Regions from separate parts of the Neorhizobium sp. NCHU2750 genome, predicted to be linked through region 3. Evidence: predicted binding sites of a transcription regulator. Region 3 holds the regulator's gene; each other region holds the start of a gene.

Region 1 (4,942 bases), 1.6 Mb from region 3:
ACCCCGCCCGGCGCGACAGCACATACCACTTGGCCGCCTCGACCGGGTTGGGTCGCGTTCCGAGCGCGTTGATATAGAGATAGGCGAGCTTGTTCTGGGCGACGACATTGCCGCGCAGCGCCGCGATCCTCAGCCACTCGAAACCCTTGTCATAGTCCCGCTCGCCGCCGACACCATTGACATACCAGATGCCCATGTCGAGCTGTGCCGTGTCGTAGCCGGCCTTGGCGGCACGCTCCAGCCACATGCGCGCCTGCGCCTTCTTTTCCGGCGGCACGCTTTTCAGGCTGCTATAAAGCTGCGACACCGCATATTGCGCATCGGCAACGCCCTGCTCGGCGGATTTCTCGTAAAAGGGCAGCGCCAGTTCGAGGCCTCTATCTCCGGGATTTTCCGAAATCAGGATCTGTGCCCAGTTGAATTCGGCCGATGAATTGCCAGCCTCGGCGGCGCGACGCATGTAATCATCGGCCTTCTTCTTGTCCTGGGGGACGTCACGCCCGCGCATCAGCACAAGCGCGTATTCGAACATTCCCGCCGGGTCGCCGTGTTCCGCCGCCTGCCCGTACCAGAATGCGGCGGACTTCGCGTCGCGCGCAATGCCGAGCCCGCGCGTCATCATCTCCGCAACCAGTGTCTGGGCCGTGGCGTCGCCCTTCTGCGCCCGGTCAAGCGCCATTGCCAGCGCCGTCACGTAGAGCCCGCGCTGATAGGCACCATAGGCCTCGTCGATCGGGCCCGTATATTTCTTTTCCGGCGGCAGCGGCGGCAGGGTCGCGCCCATGCGCTCGTAGAGGCTGACACCACCGGAAGGCACGATACCATCCGGCTGTTCGTCCTGCTCGATCTTGCCGGCCTGCGATTCGAGAGGTCGTGTCACGGCACGATTCGATTGCGGCTGCGCATGCGCCGATGTCCCCGCCATGGCGAGGATTGACAGGACTGCAGCGATCGTCAGCGGACGTGACGAGGGGTGAAGGTTCGATGGCATGCGAACCATCAATCCTCAAACCGTGGCGCTTTTTCGTCGAGCAGCGCATTGGCGCGCGCAACGGCTGCAGCAGGGCCTTCCGGGTGGGCAAAAACCGCCGTCCGCAGCGCCACGAATTCTGCACCGCTCTCAGCCGCAACCACCACCGATTCGGCATCGCTGCCGCCCATCACGATGCAGGGGATCTCGATCATCGAGGCCCACCATTCGGCAAGCGCGACATTCTTCGGATGCGCTTCCGGCTTGATGTCGCCGTCGAACCGACCGAAGAAAATGTAGTCCGGGCGCAGCTCGCCGATTTCCAGCGCCGTATGACGCTCGCTCGCACCGCCTGCCCCGACGATCAGCTTGGGCGTAAACTTCTCGATCGCCTCGCCGAGTTCCTCCAGCGAACCGGCAAGATGGAGGCCATCCGCCTTGGCGCGCCCGGCAACCCGGCTGTCGCCGGAAATGATCGCGGCAGCGCCTGCATCTTGGATGATCGACACGAGAACCTCTGCCCGCTTCTGGAACGCCTGGTCATCGAGATCATATTGCGGCAGCATGACGGAAGCGACGTCACCACCCGACAGTGCCTCGGCAAGCAGCTTTGCCTGACGATCGGCATCGGCATCATCCGGTACGATCAGCACGAGGCGGCAGCGGTCTTCCGGTTCTGTCATGTTCTTATCCGATCATTCTCAGCGCAGCGCGGGAAAATGCCATAGGCCCCCGCTCCGATTTCTTAGCGCCAATTCGATAGACCGGACAGGGTGAAGGATCAACACCCCCTCACCGCTGGCCGGCAACAGAGGCGTCTGGCGCATCGTTCTCTTCAGGTGGGATCGTCCTGCGCAGCGTGGGCTCGATCTCGGTAACGGCAAAGACAGAACGGCTCGAGAATAAAAAAGTCGGGATATGAGTGGTGCGCATCGCGCAAAACCAGGCCCTGAAACGATTCTGGCCGTGGCCCACATGAACCACGACCAGAAAAGGTTGGGTTTTTTGGCCGCCCTGTGGATCTCATCCAAAACATCGAGATCGGCGGCAGGCTCTACTAGCTGGCCTTAATGGCGCGTTGTCGCCTTCAGCCGCTGCATTTGGTCTTTGATACGCAGCTTGCGGCGCTTGAGATCAGCAATCTTGTGATCATCGGTGGAGGGAGACGAAAGAATCGTCTGGAGCTCCTCCTCAAGAGCGCCATGCTTCTTTTCAAGCGATGCTATATGAGCCTGGATGGTCATGTGGCATGTCCTTCCTTATTGCCTGCTCCGGCCATCCCATCGGCCGAAGCTTCAGGTTTACGACGGGAGTGTGACACGATCGGCCGCGTTTGTCGAAGGTGTTTTCGTGACAAGAGCGCGGCAAATTCGTGGCTTCAGCTAACTTCCAGTTAACGCGGTTTGATGGTAGGAGCTTGCGCATTAAGCCGGGCCGGGTCACAAGCCCGGATCTTTATGGGGACCAAAGACATGGCCGATCAGGAACAGGCGGATATCCGGCTGGCGCTGGCAAAGCTCCGGCAGGAGCATGAAGATTACGATGCCGCCATCAACGCCATGGTTCAGGTTGGCTGCGATGCTCTGCGCGTCCAGCGCATGAAGAAGAAGAAGCTCGCCATCAAGGACAAGATGAGCCAGCTCGAAGACCAGATCCTGCCCGACATCATCGCCTAGGAACGTTTGACATGGCCGAGACACCACCCGTCGCCATCATCATGGGAAGCCAGTCCGACTGGGAAACCATGAAGAACGCTGCCGAAACCCTCGATGCGCTCGAGATCGACTACGAGGCACGCATCATTTCAGCACACCGCACGCCCGAGCGCCTGTTCAATTTCGCCAAGGGCGCGCGCGACGAGGGCTTCCAGGTCATCATCGCCGGCGCCGGTGGCGCCGCTCACCTGCCAGGCATGGCCGCCTCGATGACGCCGCTGCCGGTCTTCGGCGTGCCGGTCCAGTCCAAGGCACTCTCCGGCCAGGACAGCCTGCTCTCGATCGTCCAGATGCCGGCCGGCATTCCGGTCGGCACGCTCGCCATCGGCCGCGCCGGCGCGGTCAACGCCGCCCTTCTAGCCGCCGCCGTCCTAGCGCTCTCCGACGAGGACATCGCCTACAGGCTCGATGAATGGCGCGCCCGCCAGAGCGCAGCGGTCGCCGAATACCCGATGGATGAAGCATGAGCATGCAGACGATCGGCATTATCGGCGGCGGCCAGCTCGGCCGCATGCTCGCCATGGCGGCGGCAAGGCTGAACCTGCGCACCATCATTCTGGAGCCGCAGGCCGACTGCCCGGCAGCCCAGGTCGCCAACGAACAGATCACCGCAGCCTATGACGACATAAAGGCGCTCGCCGAACTGGCCGAACGCTGCGATGTCGTCACTTACGAGTTCGAGAACGTACCGGTCTCCGCCGCCCAGACCCTGGAACGCGGCGTGCCGGTCTATCCGCCGTCCAAGGCGCTCGAAGTCGCGCAGGACCGGCTGGTCGAAAAGCGTTTCCTCAACAGCTGCGGCATCGCGACCGCCCGCTTCCATGCCATCGATAGCCAGCAGGATCTCGAAGCAGCCCTTGCCGATTTCGGCGGCAAGGGCGTGCTGAAGACCCGCCGCCTCGGTTATGACGGCAAGGGCCAGCGCGTTTTCCGCTCGGCCAGCGACTCACCCGCCGGCGCCTATGAGGCACTCGGCTCCGTGCCCCTTATCCTCGAAAGCTTCGTGCCCTTCGAGCGCGAAATTTCGATCATCGCCGCCCGCGCCAAGGACGGCACGATCGAAAGCTACGATCCGGCCGAAAACGTCCATCGCAACGGCATTCTCGACACCTCCACCCTGCCGGCCAATATCAGCTCTGCTACCGCGAAGACGGCCCGCGAGGCCGCCGAGAAGCTGCTGGCCGCACTTGATTACGTCGGAGTCATCGGCATGGAATTCTTCGCCATGGCCGACGGCACGCTGATCGCCAACGAGATCGCCCCGCGCGTCCACAATTCCGGCCACTGGACGGAGGCCGCCTGTGTCGTCTCGCAGTTCGAGCAGCATATGCGCGCGGTTGCAGGCTTTGCGCTCGGCAATCCCGACCGCCATTCCGATTGCGTCATGACCAACCTGATCGGCGACGACATTCTCGCCGTGCCGGAATGGCTCGGGAAGAAGGACGTGCTCGTTCATCTTTACGGCAAGGCGGAAGCCCGTCCGGGCCGGAAAATGGGGCATGTCACCGAACTGAAAGGCCGGAAAACCTCGTCACAAGGTTGACATGGACAAAGCCTCGGGTTATCTGCACGCCAACCTGAGGCGCGCCCTTGATCTTAAGGACTAGGCGGCGCGCTTTCGATTGTTAGAGACAAGCGGCTCTTTGAGCCCACAGACTGCTGGACCAGTACAATGAAGATCAAGAACTCGCTTAAGGCGCTGAAGGCTCGTCACCGCGACAACCGTCTGGTTCGCCGTAAGGGCCGCATTTACATCATCAACAAGCAGAACCCGCGCTTCAAGGCTCGCCAGGGCTGATTGCGACTGCCGGCTTCGGCCGGCAATCAAATTGTCGATAGAGCGACAATTCTGCTTTGACCTTTAGCGCATCCGGATTAGCTTATCCGGATGCGCTATTTGCTTTTGGGCACCCCATTCCTGATCCTGACGACACTGGCGTCGGCTGCCCATGCACAGGCGCCGCAACCATTGCCGCCTATGGTAAGCGGTCAGCAGTCGCCCACACCAGAATCGCCCGTACCAGAATCGGCTGACACGACCGCGCAGGCGCAAAAACCTCTCGACAAGCTCTTCGAGGCGCTGAAGCGCGAACCCAATGCGGAAAAAGCGCGCAATATCGCCCACCAGATCATTGCCGAGATGAACGATTCGGGCAGCCCGACGGTCAATCTGCTGATGCAGTGGTCTGCCGATGCCATCAAGAAGAAGAACAACGCGGCAGCGCTCGATTTCCTCGACCGCGTGACGCTGATCGAT
Region 2 (4,942 bases), 2.1 Mb from region 3:
CGACGAATTTCAAATGCGTGGTCGATCCCTGCGCGGTCAACCAGGTGAGCGTCCACCTGTTCGGCACGGCGCGCTTTGGCGAGATCTCAGCCAATGACGCAGGAACAAGGGCGACGCGCAAGAAGCGCAGAATGCCCTCGTTCTACTCAGCTGAAAATCTGCAGCTCAATCATTATTACAGCAAGTCGGAGGAAGAGCTGAAGGCGAAGCTCTCCCGCGGTCCCGTCTCGCCCGCCACGCGGCGCCAGTATGAGGAGCGGGTGATGACGGCGGTCCGCAACATCGAATGCGACCAGATCGAGGACTTGTCGATGGTGCAGTTCCTCGATCGCACCGGGATCAGGCTTTCCGGCGAATAGGCGTCAAAGCCTGTCGTAGACGGCGCCGAGGCGGCGCACTTCGCCTTCAATGCTGAAATTCATCGACGCGTGGCGGAGGGCACAGGCGCCGGCCTCATTGCGGCGGGCGTCGTCGTCCATGAACTCCGCCGTGGCAGCGATCATTGCGTCGAGGTTGGCCGGAATGACGCTGCCGGTTTCGTCCTCGCCGGTGACGACCAGTTCGGGAAAGGCGCCGACATCGGTGGCAACGACGGGAACGGCGGTCGCCATGGCCTCGAGCGGGGTCAGGCCAAACCCTTCCCAGCGCTGCGGAGCGACGAAGAGATCGAGCGTACGGTACCAGTCGTTGATATTGGTGTGTTCGCCGACGAACAGGATGCGGTCGGCAAGGCCGGACTTTTTCACTTTCTCGATCAGCTGTTTTTCGAATTCGATATGCGGACCGGTGGCGCGGCCGGCGACGATGGCGTTCCAGCCCGGCCTTGTGGCGAGAAGCGCGATCATCGCATCGACGAAGAGGTCGGTGCCCTTCTGGTGGCGCACGCGGCCGAAGCAGCCGACGAATTTCGGTGCCGGATCAAGGCCGAGCGCGAGGCGTGCGACAGCCTTGTCTTCAGGCGGCGAAAAACGCCGCGTGTCGATGCCGTGCATGACGACGGTGTTCTTGACCGTCAGATAGGTGGCGGTGCGGCCGCTGGTGGCGATGACCGCGTCCATCTTCGAGATCAGCCATTTCGTCCAGCCGGTATGCCTGCGCTGCGAGGCCGAGGTGAAGACGATCTTCAGCGGCATGCGCAGGACGTCGCGCATCAGGATCGCCGGCAGCATCTCGACATTGCGGCGGGCATGCCAGACACGGTTCTTCCTGCCGCGCGGTGCTCGCCACAGGCGGAAAAGATCGCGAAAGCGGATATGCGGGATCTCTTCCGGCAGTCCCGGCCCAAGTGCCGCCACCCTGTAACCCAGGGCGCGCTGGACCGGAACGAGCTGGATGATCGTCGAGGTGACACCCGACAGCCGCCGCTTGAAGTTCGGTGCGATGACGTCGACATCGGCGATGTCGACGACGGCGCTCTCGCTGCTGTCTTCAGTGCTTTTCGGGCCTTGGGCCACGGCAATCAGCCCCAGGAAATGGAGAGGATCTCGTAGCCCTTGGAGCCGCCGGGTGCGACGACTTCGATCGAATCACCGGCTTCCTTGCCGATCAGCGCACGGGCGATCGGCGAGGAGATCGAGATGCGGCCTGCCTTCACGTCGGCTTCCTGGTCGCCGACGATCTGATAGGTCTTTTCCTCGTCGGTATCTTCATCGACGAGCTTGACCGTGGCGCCGAACTTCACCGTCGAGCCGGACATCTTGGACAGATCGATAACTTCCGCGCGGGCGGTCAGGTCTTCCAGCTCGGTGATTCGGCCTTCGTTATGGCTCTGCGCCTCCTTGGCGGCGTGATATTCGGCGTTTTCCGAAAGGTCGCCATGGGCGCGCGCTTCCGCAATCGCTTCGATGATACGGGGACGCTCTTCCTGCTGCCTCCAGCGCAGTTCTTCCTGCAGCTGGGCAAAGCCCTTTTGCGTCATCGGTACCTTATCAACCATTTCCTTGTCCTTCAGGGGTGTGTCCGCGGTTACCGCGGACACAAAAAGAAACAGGTTCCGGAGCGTGAACTTCGGAACCATCGCAGCGTCAAAATGTAGGTCAACATAGCAGAATTTCGACGGCTAAAGCCAAGAAAATCGAAATCGCAACGTTCCTCCACGCAATTTATGATGAATTGACGACAAGCCGTTTGTCAATGCACCCCAATGTGAAGAGATGTCAGATCCGTGACCGGATGGCGTTCGGCGGCGTGTTTCATCAGACTGTCAAAGGCCGACGATAGGGCAGGGAACGTTTTCGCAAACGAGGATTTCCCGATGCGCCTTTCCGTCAAACTTGTTTCGATCCTGCTTCTTTCTGCCGCTCCTGCACTTGCCGACGATCTTTCTAACGGGCTTCCCAAGCCGGTCTTTCTCGACGAGGTGACGTTTCCCACCGCGCTTTCCATCGACGGTGTGCAGGTCGGCGGCCTTTCCGACCTTTCCTATGATGCTTCCGCCGGCAATTTCCTGGCGATCTCGGACGACCGCGCCGAATTCGGCCCGGTGCGCTTCTATCGCATCGGCATGACCGTCCAGAAGAACAGGATCGCCAAGCTCGATATCGGCCAGATGAAGGAGTTGATGGCGCCCGGCGGCCGGCATTTCGGCCTCAAGGGCGCCGATCCGGAAGGCATTGCGCTCGACAGCGCCAATCAGCGGATCTTCTGGACATCCGAGCGTGACGAGAAGAGCAGGCCGTCGCTTTATGTCTCCGATCTCGACGGCACGAACACGAAATCCATCGAGCTGCCGGAAGCCTTTGCCGTGAACGCGGAAAAGACCCATGGCGTCATCGAAAACCTCGGTTTCGAAGGCCTCGACCTCGGCCCCGACGGCTCGACGCTCTATGCGCTGGACGAGAACGCGCTGGCGCAGGACGGCGGCAAGGCGACGCTCGACAAGGGCAGTGCCTCGCGCCTTCTCGTACTCGACACGAAGACGCTGACGCCCAAGGCGCAATATGTCTACCTGACCGACAAGATCCCGGCGGCACCGGTCAAGGCCGGCGGCTGGGCCGACAATGGCGCCTCGGCGCTGATGGCGCTGAAGGACGGGCGTTTCGTCGTCATCGAGCGCAATTTCACCGAAGGCCACGGCTTCAATATCCGCTTCTATCTGGTCGATCCGGCCGGTGCGACCGACGTCAACGGCCGCGATGCGATCTCGATCGACGACGTCAAGCCGATGGCGAAGTCCTTGTGGTTCTCGCTTGTCGATGGCGATGACGGCCTGAAGATCGACAATATCGAATCGATCGCCTTCGGCCCCGTCGTCGATGGGCGCCAGACGATGCTGCTTGCCTCCGACAACAATTTCAGTCCGGAACAGGCGACCAAGTTCACACTGTTTGCCGTCGACATGCCGGCAACGCACTGACACGCCTGTGTTGTTGCGGATCGCGGCCATCGCCGTCGCGATCCGCTTTTGTACGCCAGCGTACATGTTCACTCCGGTTCTTGACTGGGCTTGTCGGAACATATAGTGAACAAAGCCATGAAGAAGTCGCTGAAACAACGATTGGCGATCCTTTCGGATGCCGCGAAATATGACGCCTCCTGCGCCTCGAGCGGGACGGTGAAGCGGGATTCGTCGAAAAGCGGCGGGCTCGGCTCGACCGAGGGGTCGGGGATCTGTCATGCCTATGCGCCGGACGGACGGTGCATTTCGCTTCTCAAAATCCTGCTCACCAATTTCTGCATCTATGACTGCGCCTATTGCATCAACCGCTCGTCCAGCAACGTGGAGCGGGCACGGTTCACGCCCGAAGAGGTGATCTGGCTGACGCTGGAATTTTATCGCCGCAACTATATCGAGGGCCTGTTTCTATCCTCCGGCATCATCCGCTCGTCCGACCATACGATGGAGGAGATGGTGCGGATCGCCCGCGAGCTTCGCACGATCCATAATTTCCGAGGCTATATCCATCTGAAATCCATCCCCGAAGCGTCGGCGCATCTGATCGAGGAGGCGGGGCTTTATGCCGACCGGCTGTCGATCAATATCGAACTGCCGACCGATGCGGGGATCGGCAAATTCGCGCCGGAAAAGCAGCCGGATAACATTCGCCGGTCGATGGGCAATCTGCGGCTCAAGATCGAGGAAATGGCGGAGCCGACACTCAAGACGAAGCGGCGCAAGAGGTTTGCCCCGGCGGGCCAGAGCACGCAGATGATCGTCGGCGCGGATGGTGCCGATGACACGACCATTCTCGGCACCAGTGCCAGGCTTTACGGCAGCTATGGGCTGAAGCGCGTCTATTATTCGGCCTTCAGCCCGATCCCGGATTCGTCGAAGACCCTGCCTTTGATCAAGCCGCCGCTGATCCGCGAACACCGGCTCTATCAGGCCGACTGGCTCTATCGCTTCTACGGGTTCGAGATCGGCGAAATCACCGCGGGGCGCGAGGGGGGGATGCTCGACCTCGATCTCGATCCGAAACTCGCCTGGGCGCTTGCCCATCGCGAGCGGTTTCCGGTGGATGTGAACCGGGCGGAGCGGGAGATGCTTTTGCGGGTGCCGGGTTTCGGCACCAAGACGGTCGGCGCCATCCTGTCGTCGCGGCGGTTCCGCACATTGCGGCTCGACGACCTGAAGCGGCTCGGCGTGTCGCTTAAAAAGGTGCAGCCCTTCATCGTCTGTGACGGCTGGACGCCGCACCGGCTGGTCGACCGGTCGGATCTGAGAGCCATGTTTCAACCGAAGCCGGAGCAATTGTCGCTGTTATGATGTTTCGCTATTCCTTGCGGGGGCGGGGCGATCTCAACGAGTGGCGCGATGCCGCCCGCGGCTTCATGATGGCCGGCATTGCGCCACAATTCATCGAATGGCGGACGATGGACGATGCCGACGGGCTGTTCGGCTTCGACGACAACCGGTTTCCCGAGCCCGGCCATCCGGTGCCGAAACTCAGCGTGAAGCCGTCCTTCATCCGGCTGGCGGAGGCGGTGCTCTGCCATACCGATC
Region 3 (4,942 bases):
TCTCGATCATCGCCATGATCATCGGCACGCCGATCGGCATCCTTGCCGGCACCTACATGGCTGAATACGGACGCTTCAGCAAGCTGACCATGATCGTGCGCTTCATCAACGATATCCTTCTCTCGGCGCCGTCGATCATCATTGGCCTGTTCGTCTACGAATTGCTGGTCCGTCCGATGGGGCATTTCTCGGGCATTGCCGGCTCCGTGGCGCTCGCGATCCTGGTTGTCCCGGTTGTCGTCCGCACCACCGAAGACATGCTGAACCTCGTGCCCAACGCCCTGCGCGAAGCCGGGACCGCGATCGGTGCGCCGCGCTGGATCGTCATCCGCTCGGTCGGTTATCGCGCTGCGATGTCGGGCATCGTGACGGGTGTGCTCCTGGCCATCGCCCGCATTTCGGGCGAGACGGCACCGCTTCTCTTCACGGCTCTGAACAATCAGTTCTGGAGCAGCAATCTCAATGCGCCGATCGCCAGCCTGCCGGTTACTATCTTCCAGTTCGCGCTGAGCCCCTATGCCGAATGGCAGCAGCTTGCCTGGACCGGTGCCCTCATCATCACCCTCACGGTTCTGTCGCTGAGCATCATCGCCCGCAGCCTCACCGGACGTAAAGAAGGATAATGACCGAAATGGTTTCCTTGGAAAAAGTTGCTCCGCAGAATGTCTCCGACCGCGCCAAGATCGAGATCAAGAATCTCAACTTCTACTACGGTGAATCGAAGGCCCTGAAGGACATCTCGATGGTCCTGCCCGAGCGCAGCGTCACCGCCTTCATCGGTCCGTCGGGCTGTGGCAAGTCGACCCTGCTGCGTGTGTTGAACCGCATCTACGAACTTTACCCGAAGCAGCGCGCCGACGGCGAAGTTCTGGTCGACGGCAAGAACATTCTCGACCGCAACCAGGACCTCAACCTGCTGCGCACCAAGGTTGGTATGGTGTTCCAGAAGCCGACGCCGTTCCCCATGTCGATCTACGAGAACATCGCCTTCGGCGTCCGTCTCTATGAACAGGTCTCCAAGGCAGAGATGGACGAGCGCGTCGAGGCGGCACTGCGCCGTGCGGCCCTGTGGAATGAAGTCAAGGACAAGCTGAATGCCAGCGGCACAAGCCTTTCCGGTGGTCAGCAGCAGCGCCTCTGCATCGCCCGTACCGTTGCCGTCAAGCCGGAGATCATCCTGCTCGACGAGCCGGCATCGGCTCTCGACCCGCTCTCGACCGCAAAGATCGAGGAACTGATCGACGAACTGCGCGCCGAATACACGATCGTCATCGTCACCCACAACATGCAGCAGGCTGCCCGCGTCTCGCGCCAGACCGCCTTCATGTATCTCGGCGAGCTGATCGAATTCGACGAGACGGCGAAGATCTTCACCTCTCCGCGTGAGAAGCGCACCCAGGATTACGTCACCGGCCGCTTCGGCTGATCGGTTTCGTTTCAGGCCCAAAACCCTGCGACCCAGTCGCACGATTTTCGTGAATATTGTTTCCGGAAGGACCCGAAGATGGCTTCGACCCACACGCTATCGGCTTTCGATGAAGAACTGCAATACCTGACCCGCCGCATCTCCGAAATGGGCGGCCTGGCCGAGCAGATGTGCGGCGATGCCGTGCGTGCCCTGGTCAATTCGGACTCTTCGCTGGCGCAGAAGGTAATCTCCGACGACGTGATCCTCGACCACGGCGAACGCGAGATCCAGGACAAGGCGATCAGCACCATTGCCCGCCGCCAGCCGGTTGCGGCAGACCTGCGCGAAATCGTCGGCACACTGCGCATCGCAGCCGATCTGGAGCGCGTCGGCGATCTCGGCAAGAACACCGCCAAGCGCGTCATCGCGGTGCAGGGCACCGGCGTACCGCGCAAGCTCGCCCGCGGCATCGAGCATCTGTCCGATCTGGCGCTCGTCCAGCTCAAGGAAGTGCTGGACGTCTATGCCAGCCGTTCGGCGGAGAAGGCCGAAGCCATCCGCCTGCGCGACGAAGAGATCGACGCAATGTACACGTCGCTGTTCCGCGAGCTTCTGACCTACATGATGGAAGATCCGCGCAACATCACCACCTGCACGCATCTGCTGTTCTGCGCCAAGAACATCGAGCGCATCGGGGACCACGCGACCAATATCGCAGAAACCATCTACTACATTACGACTGGTGCCCAGCCGGAAGGCGAACGTCCGAAGGACGATACGTCGAACACGGTCGGTGCTCTCGCCAACTGAGCCCTTTGGGCTCGGTGGGCTGATGTGACGGAGCGAATTGAGCATGCAGCCAAGAATTGCTGTCGTGGAAGACGAGGAAGCGCTGAGCGTCCTCCTCCGCTATAATCTCGAAGCCGAGGGCTACGAGGTCGAGACGATCTTGAGAGGGGATGAAGCCGAGATCAGGCTGCAGGAACGTGCGCCTGACCTTCTTATCCTCGACTGGATGCTTCCCGGCGTGTCGGGTATCGAGCTTTGCCGGCGTCTACGCATGCGGCCCGAAACCGAGCGCCTTCCCGTCATCATGCTGACGGCACGCGGCGAGGAGAGCGAACGTGTTCGCGGATTGGCCACCGGTGCCGACGATTACGTCGTCAAGCCATTCTCGACGCCGGAGCTGATGGCTCGCGTCAAGGCGATGCTGCGCCGCGCCAAGCCCGAAGTTCTCTCCAGCGTCTTGCGCTGCGGAGACATTGAGCTCGATCGCGAAACGCACCGCGTTCATCGCAAGAGCCGTGAAGTCCGTCTCGGGCCGACGGAATTCCGCCTTCTGGAATTCCTGATGACTTCGCCCGGCCGCGTCTTTTCCCGCTCGCAGCTTCTCGATGGCGTCTGGGGCCATGACATCTACGTCGACGAACGCACCGTCGACGTCCATGTCGGCCGCCTGCGCAAGGCGCTCAACTTTTCCAACATGCAGGATGTCATCCGCACCGTTCGCGGCGCGGGCTATTCGATGGAGTCTTGATCGGACGTCGATCGCAACGTGTGAAATCCCGGCCCGAGCGTGATCACTCACCTCGGGCTGTTTTCGTTTCTGTCGTAACCTTCAGGCTCTGGCCTGCTCTCGCCATTCGGGCAGGGGGAATAGCCTGTCATAGGCCAGATTGAAGAAGAAGGCATAGACCAGGTAAAACAGCGCGAAAGATATATCCATCACCAGTGCCTGGAGGAGGCCGACGCCGAGATACCAGGCGATGAACGGCATCAGCACGATCAGCAGGCCAAGCTCGAACAGCACCGAATGCGCGACCCGCAGCCACACGCTTTTCTGCGTGCCGCCGCGAAATTTCTGCATCAACTGGTCGAAGCCGAGATTGTAGAGATAGTTCCAGCCCGTCGCCACCGTGGCCGAGACGATGCCGACGACACCAATATGGCTGACCGGCAGGCCGAACACGAATGCCGCCAGCGGCGTGAAGATCGCAAGTCCGATGATTTCGAAACTGATGGCGTGGCGAATATGATCGCTTGTGCTGCGCATGTCTGCAAACCCCATGGGCTCTGCCGGGTCGTCCCGGCGATTGATACCCGTTCTGGGGGAGGCCGTCCTCACGGCACATCAGATAGTGGTTTGAAAGCCTGTCCGCAAGTTTTCTCTGGCGCCGCGGTGTCGCAGGTCGCTCGCCCGATTGCGGCAAACAAAAAAGCGGGCTTCGAGCCCGCTTTTTCCAGAAGATCCAGCCTTGGATCAGGAGCGTGTTGCAGCCTTGCGGCGGTCGTGGACCGGCTGATAGGCGAGCTTTGCATGATAGTTGCAATAGGGCGAGGAGTCCGGGGACTCGCAGCCGCAGAAGTGGAATTCGTCGGTCAGCGGATCGCCGACCGGCCACTTGCAGGTGCGTTCGGTCAGTTCGGTCAGGGCAAGCTTGCGGGAGATCGGAACGACGACGTTGGAAGCCGGGCGATAGACCAGTTCCTGCGATGCCTCGAACTCGACCTCTTCCTTGAGTGCCGTAGCACCGACCGGGCGAGCAATCGTGCGGGTGGGCGCGCGACCAGCAAAGCTCGGAGCCCGGGGAGCGGCAGCTGCAGGGCGCTTGGGAGCGCGGTTGGTCGGAACGGTGCCGCCGGCCTTTGCGCGACCCGGCAGGTTGAGGCGGTGGACCTTGCCGATGACGGCATTGCGGCTGACGCCACCAAGCTGCGCCGCGATCTGGCTGGCGCTCAGGCCTTCGGCCCATAGCCTCTTGAGTTTCTCGACGCGCTCGTCCGTCCAGTTCATGCCCGTTCTCCGCCTTTGAACGTTGGTGGCATGCAGAATCCCTCACCATTGCCGCGGAAGACATTCCGCAACACGCACTACATCTATGCTTTTGGTGACTAGTTCCGCCGCATGCAGTCTAGTAATTGATCATTAACCTAGAGGTCGGCGGACTCCGTGACAAGAGTCCCCGGAATCGCCGCGAATCGTTTTCCGGGTTTTCCCCAACTTGCTTTCTGAGAGAGTCATTTTTGTCACAGCTTCGGCCGACCGAAATTTCGGCTGAAATGGCACTCAAATTGCCGTGTTTTCATGACTTTTGTTGACTTTCCCCAGGTGAATGGTGATAGTGCCGCCGCCGCCCCGTGGGCGGCATTTTGATTTTCTGGAATGTCCATTGCTGGACGCCTTAGGAGTGATTGTCGCCATGGCTGAATCTGCGCTTTTCGACACGTTTGCCCGGGCCCCCCTGCGCTTCGAGCGCGGCGAGGGTGTATGGCTGGTGACGGAAAGCGGCGAGCGATATCTCGATTTCGGCGCCGGCGTTGCGGTCACCTCCTGCGGCCATGCCAACCCTCACCTCGTCGCCGCGCTGAAGTCGCAGGCCGAGAAGGTCTGGCATCTGTCGAACCTCTACGAAATCCCCGAGCAGGAGCGTCTTGCCCGCAGGCTGACGGAAGCCACCTTCGCCGACAAGGTCTTCTTCACCAATTCGGGCGCCGAAGCGCTGGAATGCGCCATCAAGACGGCCCGTCGCTATC

The links. Region 3 encodes PhoB, which activates phosphate uptake and scavenging genes when phosphate is short. Its sites were predicted from a motif close to TGTCATNNANCTGTCAT; they were not measured.
Region 1: a site for PhoB is predicted at 2,274-2,290, ahead of NCHU2750_RS13825 (YdcH family protein). Genes of this name have one in related genera too.
Region 2: a site for PhoB is predicted at 2,105-2,121, ahead of NCHU2750_RS11300 (esterase-like activity of phytase family protein). Genes of this name have one in related genera too.

The regions. Positions count from the first base shown of each region.
Region 1 is NZ_CP030827.1:2,815,807-2,820,748, forward strand. Features, by position in the region: gene NCHU2750_RS13815 (tetratricopeptide repeat protein) at 1-991, opposite strand, end outside; gene NCHU2750_RS13820 (thiamine phosphate synthase) at 1,000-1,653, opposite strand; gene NCHU2750_RS13825 (YdcH family protein) at 2,038-2,214, opposite strand; gene NCHU2750_RS13830 (YdcH family protein) at 2,443-2,646, shown strand; gene purE (5-(carboxyamino)imidazole ribonucleotide mutase) at 2,658-3,152, shown strand; gene NCHU2750_RS13840 (5-(carboxyamino)imidazole ribonucleotide synthase) at 3,149-4,228, shown strand; gene ykgO (type B 50S ribosomal protein L36) at 4,358-4,483, shown strand; gene NCHU2750_RS13850 (tetratricopeptide repeat protein) at 4,574-4,942, shown strand, end outside.
Region 2 is NZ_CP030827.1:2,330,216-2,335,157, reverse strand. Features, by position in the region: gene NCHU2750_RS11315 (glycosyltransferase family 92 protein) at 1-359, shown strand, start outside; gene NCHU2750_RS11310 (glycosyltransferase family 4 protein) at 363-1,454, opposite strand; gene greA (transcription elongation factor GreA) at 1,460-1,936, opposite strand; gene NCHU2750_RS11300 (esterase-like activity of phytase family protein) at 2,255-3,355, shown strand; gene NCHU2750_RS11295 (putative DNA modification/repair radical SAM protein) at 3,473-4,705, shown strand; gene NCHU2750_RS11290 (UdgX family uracil-DNA binding protein) at 4,705-4,942, shown strand, end outside.
Region 3 is NZ_CP030827.1:101,817-106,758, forward strand. Features, by position in the region: gene pstA (phosphate ABC transporter permease PstA) at 1-623, shown strand, start outside; gene pstB (phosphate ABC transporter ATP-binding protein PstB) at 632-1,426, shown strand; gene phoU (phosphate signaling complex protein PhoU) at 1,505-2,218, shown strand; gene phoB (phosphate regulon transcriptional regulator PhoB) at 2,262-2,945, shown strand; gene NCHU2750_RS00515 (PACE efflux transporter) at 3,027-3,461, opposite strand; gene NCHU2750_RS00520 (GcrA family cell cycle regulator) at 3,669-4,202, opposite strand; gene NCHU2750_RS30270 (hypothetical protein) at 4,436-4,579, opposite strand; gene NCHU2750_RS00525 (aspartate aminotransferase family protein) at 4,609-4,942, shown strand, end outside.